DNA from 2 places in the Streptomyces sp. NPDC005202 genome. Region 2 is predicted to be linked to the other one. Evidence: riboswitches for the same ligand, from Rfam matches in the RefSeq annotation. Region 2 holds a riboswitch; the other holds the start of a gene.
The links. Region 2 has a riboswitch for cyclic di-AMP ahead of ABZV31_RS20930 (LysM peptidoglycan-binding domain-containing M23 family metallopeptidase). Riboswitches for the same ligand answer to the same signal wherever they lie in the genome.
Positions count from the first base shown of each region.

Region 1 (4,314 bases), on a different contig from region 2:
CTCAGTCCAATCATGTGAGCCATATCACATGCAGCGGTGGCTCGCTCCTCACCCGAGCGAGTCGGCCCGGGCGGGTGAACGAAGGCGGGGTGGACGAAGGCGGGGTGAACGAAGGCGAGGTGGAAGAAGGCGAGGTGGAAGAAGGCGAGGTGGAAGAAGGCGGGTCAACGAAGGCGGGTCAGCCCGCCCGGTGCACCACCGCATCGCACAGCTCCATCAGCGCCCTCTTCGCGTCGCACTCCCGCAGCGGCGCCAGCGCAGCCCGCGCCTCCTCCGCATACCGCACGGTGTCCCTCCGCGCCTGCTCCAACGCCGGGTGCACCCGCAGCGCCGCCAGCGCCTCCGCGTGCCGCACGTCGTCACTCAGGTCGGAGTCCAGCAGCTCGCACAGCGCGATGTCCTCGGCCAGCCCCAGCCGTGCCGCCCGCTCCCGCAGCCGCAGCACCGGAAGCGTCGCGATCCCCTCCCGGAGATCCGTCCCCGGCGTCTTCCCGGACTCGTGCGAGTCGGAAGCGATGTCCAGCACGTCGTCCGCGAGCTGGAAGGCGACCCCCAGCCGCTCGCCGTACTGCGTCAGTACGTCCACGACCGTCTCGTCAGCCCCGGACATCATCGCCCCGAACCGGCACGACACCGCCACCAGCGACCCCGTCTTGCCGCCCAGCACGTCCAGGTAGTGCTCGACCGGATCGCGCCCGTCCGTCGGCCCCGCCGTCTCCAGGATCTGCCCGGTGACCAGCCGCTCGAACGCCACGGCCTGCACCCGCACGGCCTCGGGGCCGAGGTCGGCGAGGATCTGCGAGGCCCGGGCGAAGAGGAAGTCCCCGGTGAGGACCGCGACCGAGTTCCCCCAGCGGGTGTTCGCGCTGGGCACCCCGCGCCGCACCGCAGCCTCGTCCATCACGTCGTCGTGGTACAGCGTGGCCAGGTGCGTCAGCTCCACGACCACGGCCGACGGCACGACCCCCGGCGCGTACGGGTCCCCGAACTGCGCAGCGAGCATCACGAGCAGCGGCCGAAACCGCTTCCCGCCCGCCCGTACGAGGTGCTGCGCGGCCTCCGTGATGAAGGGAACCTCGCTCTTGGTGGCTTCGAGCAACCCTTCCTCGACAGCCGCCAACCCGGCCTGGACATCGGCTTCGAGAGCCTGGTCCCGCACGCTCAGCCCGAACGGCCCGACGACGGTCACGAGGGGTCTCCTGTCTGCTGGTGTCTGCTGGCGGTTACACGGTTTGTCGATAGGTCGCTGCCATCACTCGAGTCAGCGTATCCGGTCACGTTTCGATCACCGATAACGCCCACCGATACAGGCCAGGCGGTATCGGATCACGCCCGGTATGTTTTTGATCATCTGATAAGAACGCATATCTATTGACTTACCCCTCCTGTTCGCTCTGCGCTCCCCCATACATCCGTACGCCATTCTTCTGTGAAACGACCCACAGGGCATCCGAACGGGCTACGGGACGATCAGCGTCGCGACACGCCGCCCGCCCACCACCGGGCCGGCGAGCCGACCCGGCCCTCCGTCGACGTGGCGACCATCACGCGCACCCCGGGGGTGCCCGCTTCACCGGACTGCGGGTGCCCGATTCACCCCTATTGGGGATTGAATTCCCCTTGGTCTTGAATGCCCTTCGGCCGCTCAAACAGTGAATTGAGTCACGGTCAGCCGCCGATGTCCTGCACCCCCTCACCCTCGTTTCCCCTTCCCCTGCAAGCGAGTTGAGGCTTGGCAACCGCAAAGGATCAAGCGTCTTATACGCCTCACATCAAGGTCAACTAGGGCGATGTGTGACTCCGGCACTTGTTTCGGACATGTGCTCTCGCATACGTTCCCGGCCGTCGGGCGGACGCCGAATCCTGCCGCCGCCCGGAACCCGTCGACCGAACCACTCACGGCAGGAGCGGGGGACCCAGGTAAGTCGCCGATCCGCACGTCGTACGTCCCACGTCGTACGTCGCGCCGGAACGGCTTGGGGTGAAGTCGCGCTCTTCCGGGCGCGGCCGGGCACCTCCCAGCCCGAACCCGACAGCTCACCTCGCAGGCGACGGAGAGGAATCTGCCATGCCCGTCAAGGCTCAGCCCCGCCGTGCCCGCACCGCTCGTCTCGCCCGCACCCTCGCCGTCGCCGGCACGGGTGCCGCCGTCCTCGCCCTCCCGCTGATCGGTGCGACCAGCGCCTCCGCGGCCACCACGACGTCCACCACGACCGCCGCGACCGCGGTCTCGTACCCGAACAACCTCGACGGGTGGATCCGGGCGTCGCTGGCGATCATGGCGCAGAGGGGCATCCCGGGGACGTACAACGGCATCTACCGCAACATCATGCGCGAGTCGTCGGGCAACCCGCGGGCCATCAACCTCTGGGACTCCAACGCCCGCGCGGGCATCCCGTCCAAGGGCCTGCTCCAGGTCATCGACCCGACGTTCAGGGCCTACCACGTGCCCGGCACGTCGTACGACATCTACGACCCGGTCGCCAACATCACGGCCGCCTGCAACTACGCGGCCGCGCGGTACGGCTCGATCGACAACGTCTTCGGCGCGTACTGACCTGGGCGCGCCCCGGACACGGCGTACTGACCTACGGTGCGCCCCCGGACGCGGCGTACTGACGTACGGCGCGCCCCCTGATGCCTCCTCCTGGCGCCTACCGGCCCGGGAACAACCGCTCGAGGACGACGGCGATGCCGTCGTCCTCGTTCGACAAGGTGACCTCGTCGGCCACCGCCTTGAGTTCGGGGTGGGCGTTGGCCATGGCGACGCCGCGGGCGGCCCACTGGAACATGGGGATGTCGTTCGGCATGTCGCCGAAGGCGAGGGCGTGTTCGCGGCTCAGCCCCAGGTGTTCTGCGGCCAGCGCCAGCCCCGTCGCCTTGGTGATGCCGCATGGCTGAAGTTCGACGGTCCCCGGGCCCGACATGGTGACCGTCGCGAGGGAACCGACCACGTTCCGGGCCGCCGTCGCCAACTCGTCGTCGGACAGGGTGGGATGGCGCAGCAGCACCTTGCTGATGGGCGCGCACCACAGGTCGTCGCGCCGTTCGACCCGTACGGCGGGCAGGGTGGGGTGCGGCATGAGGTACCCCGGCTCGATGAGCGTGAGCCCGTCCACCCCGTCCTGGTCGACCGCGGCGTAGACCTGCCCCACCTCGGCCTCGATCTTGCCGAGCGCGGTCTCGGCCAGCTCCCGGTCCAGGGTGACCGACCACAGCAGACGGTCCGCCCCGGCGTCGTACAGCTGCGCGCCCTGACCGCACACCGCGAGCCCCGTGCTGCCCAGGTCGTCGAGCAGCGGCCGCACCCTCGGCGCCGGCCGTCCGGTCACCACGAGGTGCCGGGCACCGGCCGCCGCCACCCGCGCGAGCGCGGCGAGGGACCGTTCGGACAGGGTGTCGTCGCCGCGCAGCAGCGTTCCGTCCAGGTCAGTGGCGATGAGGGCATATGCGAGGGGAGCGGCCATGATCAGAGAATACGGACCCGCCCCACCGGCCCGACGGGAACCGGACGACAGCGGCGTACACCGCTGTCCCGGCCGCGTCCCCCGCAACTGCCTTTCGTACTCCGGCTCTTCACCAGGTGGTGCCCGCGGGCTCCTTGATGGTGGTGTTGAGCCGGTTGAACATGTTGGTGAGCGAGATCACGAGGAGCAGCGCAGACAGCTCCTTCTCGTCGAAGTGGTCGGCCACCTCGTCCCACAGGGCGTCGGGCACCGCCTCCTCCGACCGGTCGGCGAGGCGGGTCATCCGCTCGGCCAGCTGCAGCGCGGCACGCTCGGCGTCCGTGAAGCAGGGCGCCTCGCGCCAGGCGGCCACGGCCGCGATGCGCTCCTCGTTCGCCCCGGCCTTGCGCAGGTTCACCGTGTGCCCGTGCACGCACGCGCTGCAGCCGTTGATCTGGCTGGCGCGCAGCCCGACGATCTCCGCCAGCTCCTGGGGGAGGCCGCCCTCACCGATCGCCTGGATGATGCTGCCGATGCCCTTCATGGCGGTGGGCAGGACGTACGCCGGGTTCTTCATCCGAGCCTGCATGGTGGTGCCTCCTGTGTCAGTGATCAGCGGGGTGTTGCTCTCACTGCACTGACGGAGCCGGGGCGCGAGATGTGACGGCCGGCCGGGAAAAACTTCTCAGCCGTGCGCCGCCGCCAGGTGTTTGGCCAGCCTCGGGGAGGCGAACTCCGTGCCGCACACGAAGCGCATCACCGGGCCGTACGAGGCGGCCGCGGGCAGGCCCGTGAAGTACAGACCGGGAACCGAGGAGACGTAGCCCGCGCCGAGCTTCGGGGCGCCGCGGCTCACCGCGAGTTCGGT
Region 1 covers NZ_JBEXHW010000004.1:82,688-87,001, reverse strand. Annotated here, with positions in the region: gene ABZV31_RS09355 (polyprenyl synthetase family protein) at 179-1,189, opposite strand; cyclic di-AMP (ydaO/yuaA leader) riboswitch at 1,876-2,064, shown strand; gene ABZV31_RS09350 (transglycosylase SLT domain-containing protein) at 2,069-2,557, shown strand; gene ABZV31_RS09345 (HAD family hydrolase) at 2,655-3,467, opposite strand; gene ABZV31_RS09340 (carboxymuconolactone decarboxylase family protein) at 3,577-4,035, opposite strand; gene ABZV31_RS09335 (FAD-dependent oxidoreductase) at 4,132-4,314, opposite strand, start outside.
Region 1: another riboswitch for cyclic di-AMP. It lies ahead of ABZV31_RS09350 (transglycosylase SLT domain-containing protein); the one in region 2 lies ahead of ABZV31_RS20930 (LysM peptidoglycan-binding domain-containing M23 family metallopeptidase).

Region 2 (4,314 bases):
ACCTCACCTACGGGGAGAAGGTCATCGGCAGCAGCCGCGGCCACACCGGCCACCAGCACCTGCCGTGGGTCGCCCTCGACACCGACGCCACCGAGGAACACGGCGAGGTCTACGGCTGTGCCCTCGGCTGGTCCGGCTCCTGGCGGATCGCGGTCGCCGGGCTCCCGGACGGGCGGGTGCAGATCACCGGCGGCGCCGGGTACGACGACTCGGGCCTGCTGACGCTGGCCGCTGGGGAGTCGTACACGACGCCGGTCTTCGCGGGCCTGTTCAGCGACGGCGGCTTCGGCGGCGCGAGCCGCGCCTGGCACGCCTACCAGCGGGCACGTCATCCCGGACGCGGACCGGGACCGGCCGGTGCTCTACAACTCCTGGGAGGCCACGGAGTTCGACATCTCCGAGGAGCGGCAGCGGGCGCTCGCGCGGCGGGCGGCGGCCATCGGCATCGAGCTGTTCGTGGTCGACGACGGCTGGTTCGGCGCCCGCACCAGTGACCGGGCCGGGCTCGGCGACTGGCGGCCCAACCCCGACCGCTTCCCGGCCGGCCTGAAGCCGCTCGCCGACCACGTGCACGCCCTCGGCATGCAGTTCGGCATCTGGGTCGAGCCCGAGATGGTCAATTCGGACAGCGACCTGTACCGCGCCCACCCCGACTGGGTGCAGTACCAACCAGGACGAAAGCGGACGGAATTCCGCAACCAGCTCGTGCTCAACCTGGCCCGCGAGGACGTCCAGGAGTATCTGTGGGAGCAGCTCGACGGGCTCCTGTCCAGCGCCCCGATCGACTACGTGAAGTGGGACTTCAACCGCTGCTTCACCGACGCCGGCTGGCCCGGGGAGTCGTATCCGCAGCGCCTGTGGGTCGACCACGTGCGCGCGGTGTACGCCCTGCTGGACCGGCTGCGGGCCGCCCACCCGGGCGTCGCCTTCGAGTCCTGCTCGGGCGGCGGAGGCCGCGTCGACATCGGCATCATGAGCCGGACGGACCAGGTGTGGACCTCGGACAACACCGATCCGCTCGACCGCCTTGTCATCCAGCACGGCTTCAGCCAGATCCATCCCGCGCGGGTCATGGCCGCCTGGGTCACCGACAGCCCGAACACCCAGCTCAACGGGCGGGTTTGCGCTTCCGTTTCGTCAGCGCCATGGCCGGAGTACTCGGCGTCGGCGGCGACCTCACCGGGTGGACGGAGGAAGAGCTGACCGAGGCACGGGCTTGGGTGGCCCTCTACAAGGAGATCCGGCCCGTCGTGCAGCGCGGCGACCTCTTCCGGCTGCGCCCGCCGCAGGGCGGGCTGAGCGCGGTGCAGTACGTGCTCGGCGGCGAGACGGTCGTCCTCGCCCTGCTCCAGGCGCAGCACTACGTCGAGCCGGTTCCGGCGCTGCGGCTGCGCGGCCTCGACCCGACGGCGATGTACGAATGCCGAAGTGGGGGTCCCCCCGGCTCGAGTGCAGCCGAGAGCCTGCGGGAAGGTGAAGTGCTCCGCGGTGCCGTCCTGCTGCATCACGGGCTGCGCACCGGGCTCGGTGGCGACCTCGATGCGACGGTTCTCCGCCTCCGTCGTATCTGAAACTACTGTCCGAATTGCAGCCTTCATTCCAACTCGCTCCGGATTAAGGGGTGCTGGAAAGCGGCCGCGTGAGGAGCATCATATTCGTGACCGAGCGTCGCCCGTCATGTTCACGTAATTCGTGTAATATTCCAGGGAATTGAACAAGGAAAGGGCGATCGAATTCACGGAGGGTGACCGGGAATTCCCGTAACGGATCAAGCAAAAGGCGGAGAACTGTGACCATCTGCTTGTCCCTGCGTGTCTTGATCGCTTACGTTCTCCACCGATCCGGACGGACGCCGAATCCTGCCGCCGTCCGGGGCCCGCACACTCACCTGTGCACGGCAGGAGCGGCGGGACCCACAGGTACGACTGCCTGTTCCGGTCTCCGGAACGGCTAGGGGTTAAGCCGCGTCCCCGCGGCCGGGCATCTCCAGCCCGAACCCGACAGCTCACCTCGCAGGCGCCGGAGAGGAATTTGCCATGCCGGCGAAGGGAAAGCACCGCCGCCCGAAGCCCCAGCGCTTCACCCGCACCATCGCCGCCGCCGGAACCGGTGGCGCCGCCCTCGCCCTGCCGCTCATCGGAGCCACCGGCGCCCACGCGGCCCCCGCGCAGTCCGTCTCCGAAAAGGCCGTCCAGACCGTCCCGTGACCGGGAAGACGGCCGCCGCCAAGTACGCGGGCGTGCGGATCTACACCGTCAGGACCGGCGACTACCTCTCGAAGATCGCCGAAAAGCAGCATGTCGTCGGCGGCTGGAAGAAGCTCTACCAGGACAACCGCCGGGCCATCGGCGACGACCCGTCGCTGATCCACCCGGGCCTGAAGCTGACGCTCGGCCACAAGGCCGCGACGACCGACGCGACACAGGCGCCCAAGTCGTCGTCCTCCGCATCCTCCTCGGCCTTCGTCACGAAGGGTACGAAGGCCACGAAAGCCACGAAGGCCACCCAGGCCGCCCAGACCACCTCCACCGGCTACACCCTCCCCGTGACCGGCGCCACCATCGGCACCGGCTACCACGTGGCCGGCAGCATGTGGTCCAGCGGCTACCACACGGGCGTCGACTTCGTCGTGCCGACCGGCACCCCGGTCAAGGCCGTGGCCGCGGGCACCGTCGTCTTTGCGGGCTGGGGCGGCGCGTACGGCAACCAGGTCGTCGTCAAGCTGAGCGACGGCTACTACGCCCAGTACGCCCACCTGTCCTCCCTCTCGGTCTCCGCCGGCCAGACCGTGACCGCGGGCCAGCAGCTCGGCCTGTCCGGTGCGACCGGCAACGTGACTGGCCCGCACCTGCACTTCGAGATCCGCACCACGCCGAACTACGGCTCGGACGTGGACCCGGTCGCCTACCTTCGCTCGCACGGCGTCGCCGTCGGCTGACGCGCGCGCCCCTCGGAACCACCTGCCTGACACGCCGCCGAAGGCCGGACCCCGATCCCCGGGTCCGGCCTTCGGTGTTCGGCGGCTCGTTCCTGCCGCGTATTCCCGGTTGAGCCAGAAACGGAAAGTGGCTTATCTCACCGCCCGTCAACCCCTGCCTACGGTCGCGTAGGTCACATCAAAGGTGAATCATGGGCCGATGTGGCAGACGATTCGAAGAGTGACAGCAGATCAGTGATCGGGTCGTACGTGGCGGTGGGGGACAGCTTCACCGAGGGTGTCGGCGACCCCGGCCCCGACGGGGCGTTCGTCGGCTGGGCCGACCGGTTCGCCGTGCTCCTCGCGGACCGGCGGCCCGAGGGCGACTTCAACTACACGAACCTCGCCGTGCGCGGCAAGCTGCTCGACCAGATCGTGGCGGACCAGATCCCGCGGGCCGTCGAACTCGCCCCGGACCTGGTGTCGTTCTGCGCGGGCGGCAACGACATCATCCGCCCCGGCACCGACCCGGACGACGTGGCGGAGCGCTTCGAGAAGGCGGTCGCCCGGCTCGCCTCCGCCGCCGGCACCGTCATGGTCGCCACCGGCTTCGACACCCGGGACGTGCCCGTCCTCAAGCACCTGCGCGGCAAGATCGCCACATACAACGGGCACGTACGGGCCATCGCCGACCGCTACGGCTGCCCGGTGCTCGACCTGTGGTCCCTCAAGGCCATCCAGGACCGCCGCGCCTGGGACGACGACCGGCTGCACCTGTCTCCCGAGGGGCACACGCGCGTGGCGCTACGCGCCGGGCAGGCCCTCGGTATCGACGTCCCGGCCGACCCGGAGCAGCCCTGGCCACCGCTGCCGCCGCGCGGCACCCTGGAGATCCGCCGCGACGACGTCCACTGGGCGCGTGAGTACCTGGTGCCGTGGATCGGCCGCCGACTGCGCGGCGAGTCGTCGGGCGACCACGTGAGGGCCAAGGGCACGCTGTCGCCGGACGACATCAAGATGCGGATCGCTTCGGTGGCTTGAGGGCGGGCCGCAGTCGGGCTCCGCGTACCGAAGTCACCAAGGGGCACGACCTCGACACCGGGTCGTGCCCCTTGTCGTTGCCGGGGGGCGGGCGAGAGGCCCGCGCCGTTCCATGGCGGTCGGTGACGCTCCGCGGGCTCCGGGGCGGTCGGCGGATGCTCCTCGGGTTCCGGGGCGGGGCGAGGCGAAGGCGTCCTCACCGTTCCGCGGCCGTCAACGCCTCCCGCTCCAGCCCCAGTTCCCGGGCCAGCGCCTCGTCCACCCACTCCTGGGCCCGCGCGCGGGAGACCGCGGCCCCGTATGCCGTCATCTGCACGGCGAGCCCGTCCAGGAGAGCCGTCAGGCGCAGGGCCGCA
Region 2 covers NZ_JBEXHW010000013.1:173,433-177,746, reverse strand. Annotated here, with positions in the region: partial or broken gene ABZV31_RS20935 (alpha-galactosidase) at 1-1,571, shown strand, start outside; cyclic di-AMP (ydaO/yuaA leader) riboswitch at 1,876-2,034, shown strand; partial or broken gene ABZV31_RS20930 (LysM peptidoglycan-binding domain-containing M23 family metallopeptidase) at 2,037-2,938, shown strand; gene ABZV31_RS20925 (SGNH/GDSL hydrolase family protein) at 3,173-3,958, shown strand; gene ABZV31_RS20920 (TetR family transcriptional regulator C-terminal domain-containing protein) at 4,155-4,314, opposite strand, start outside.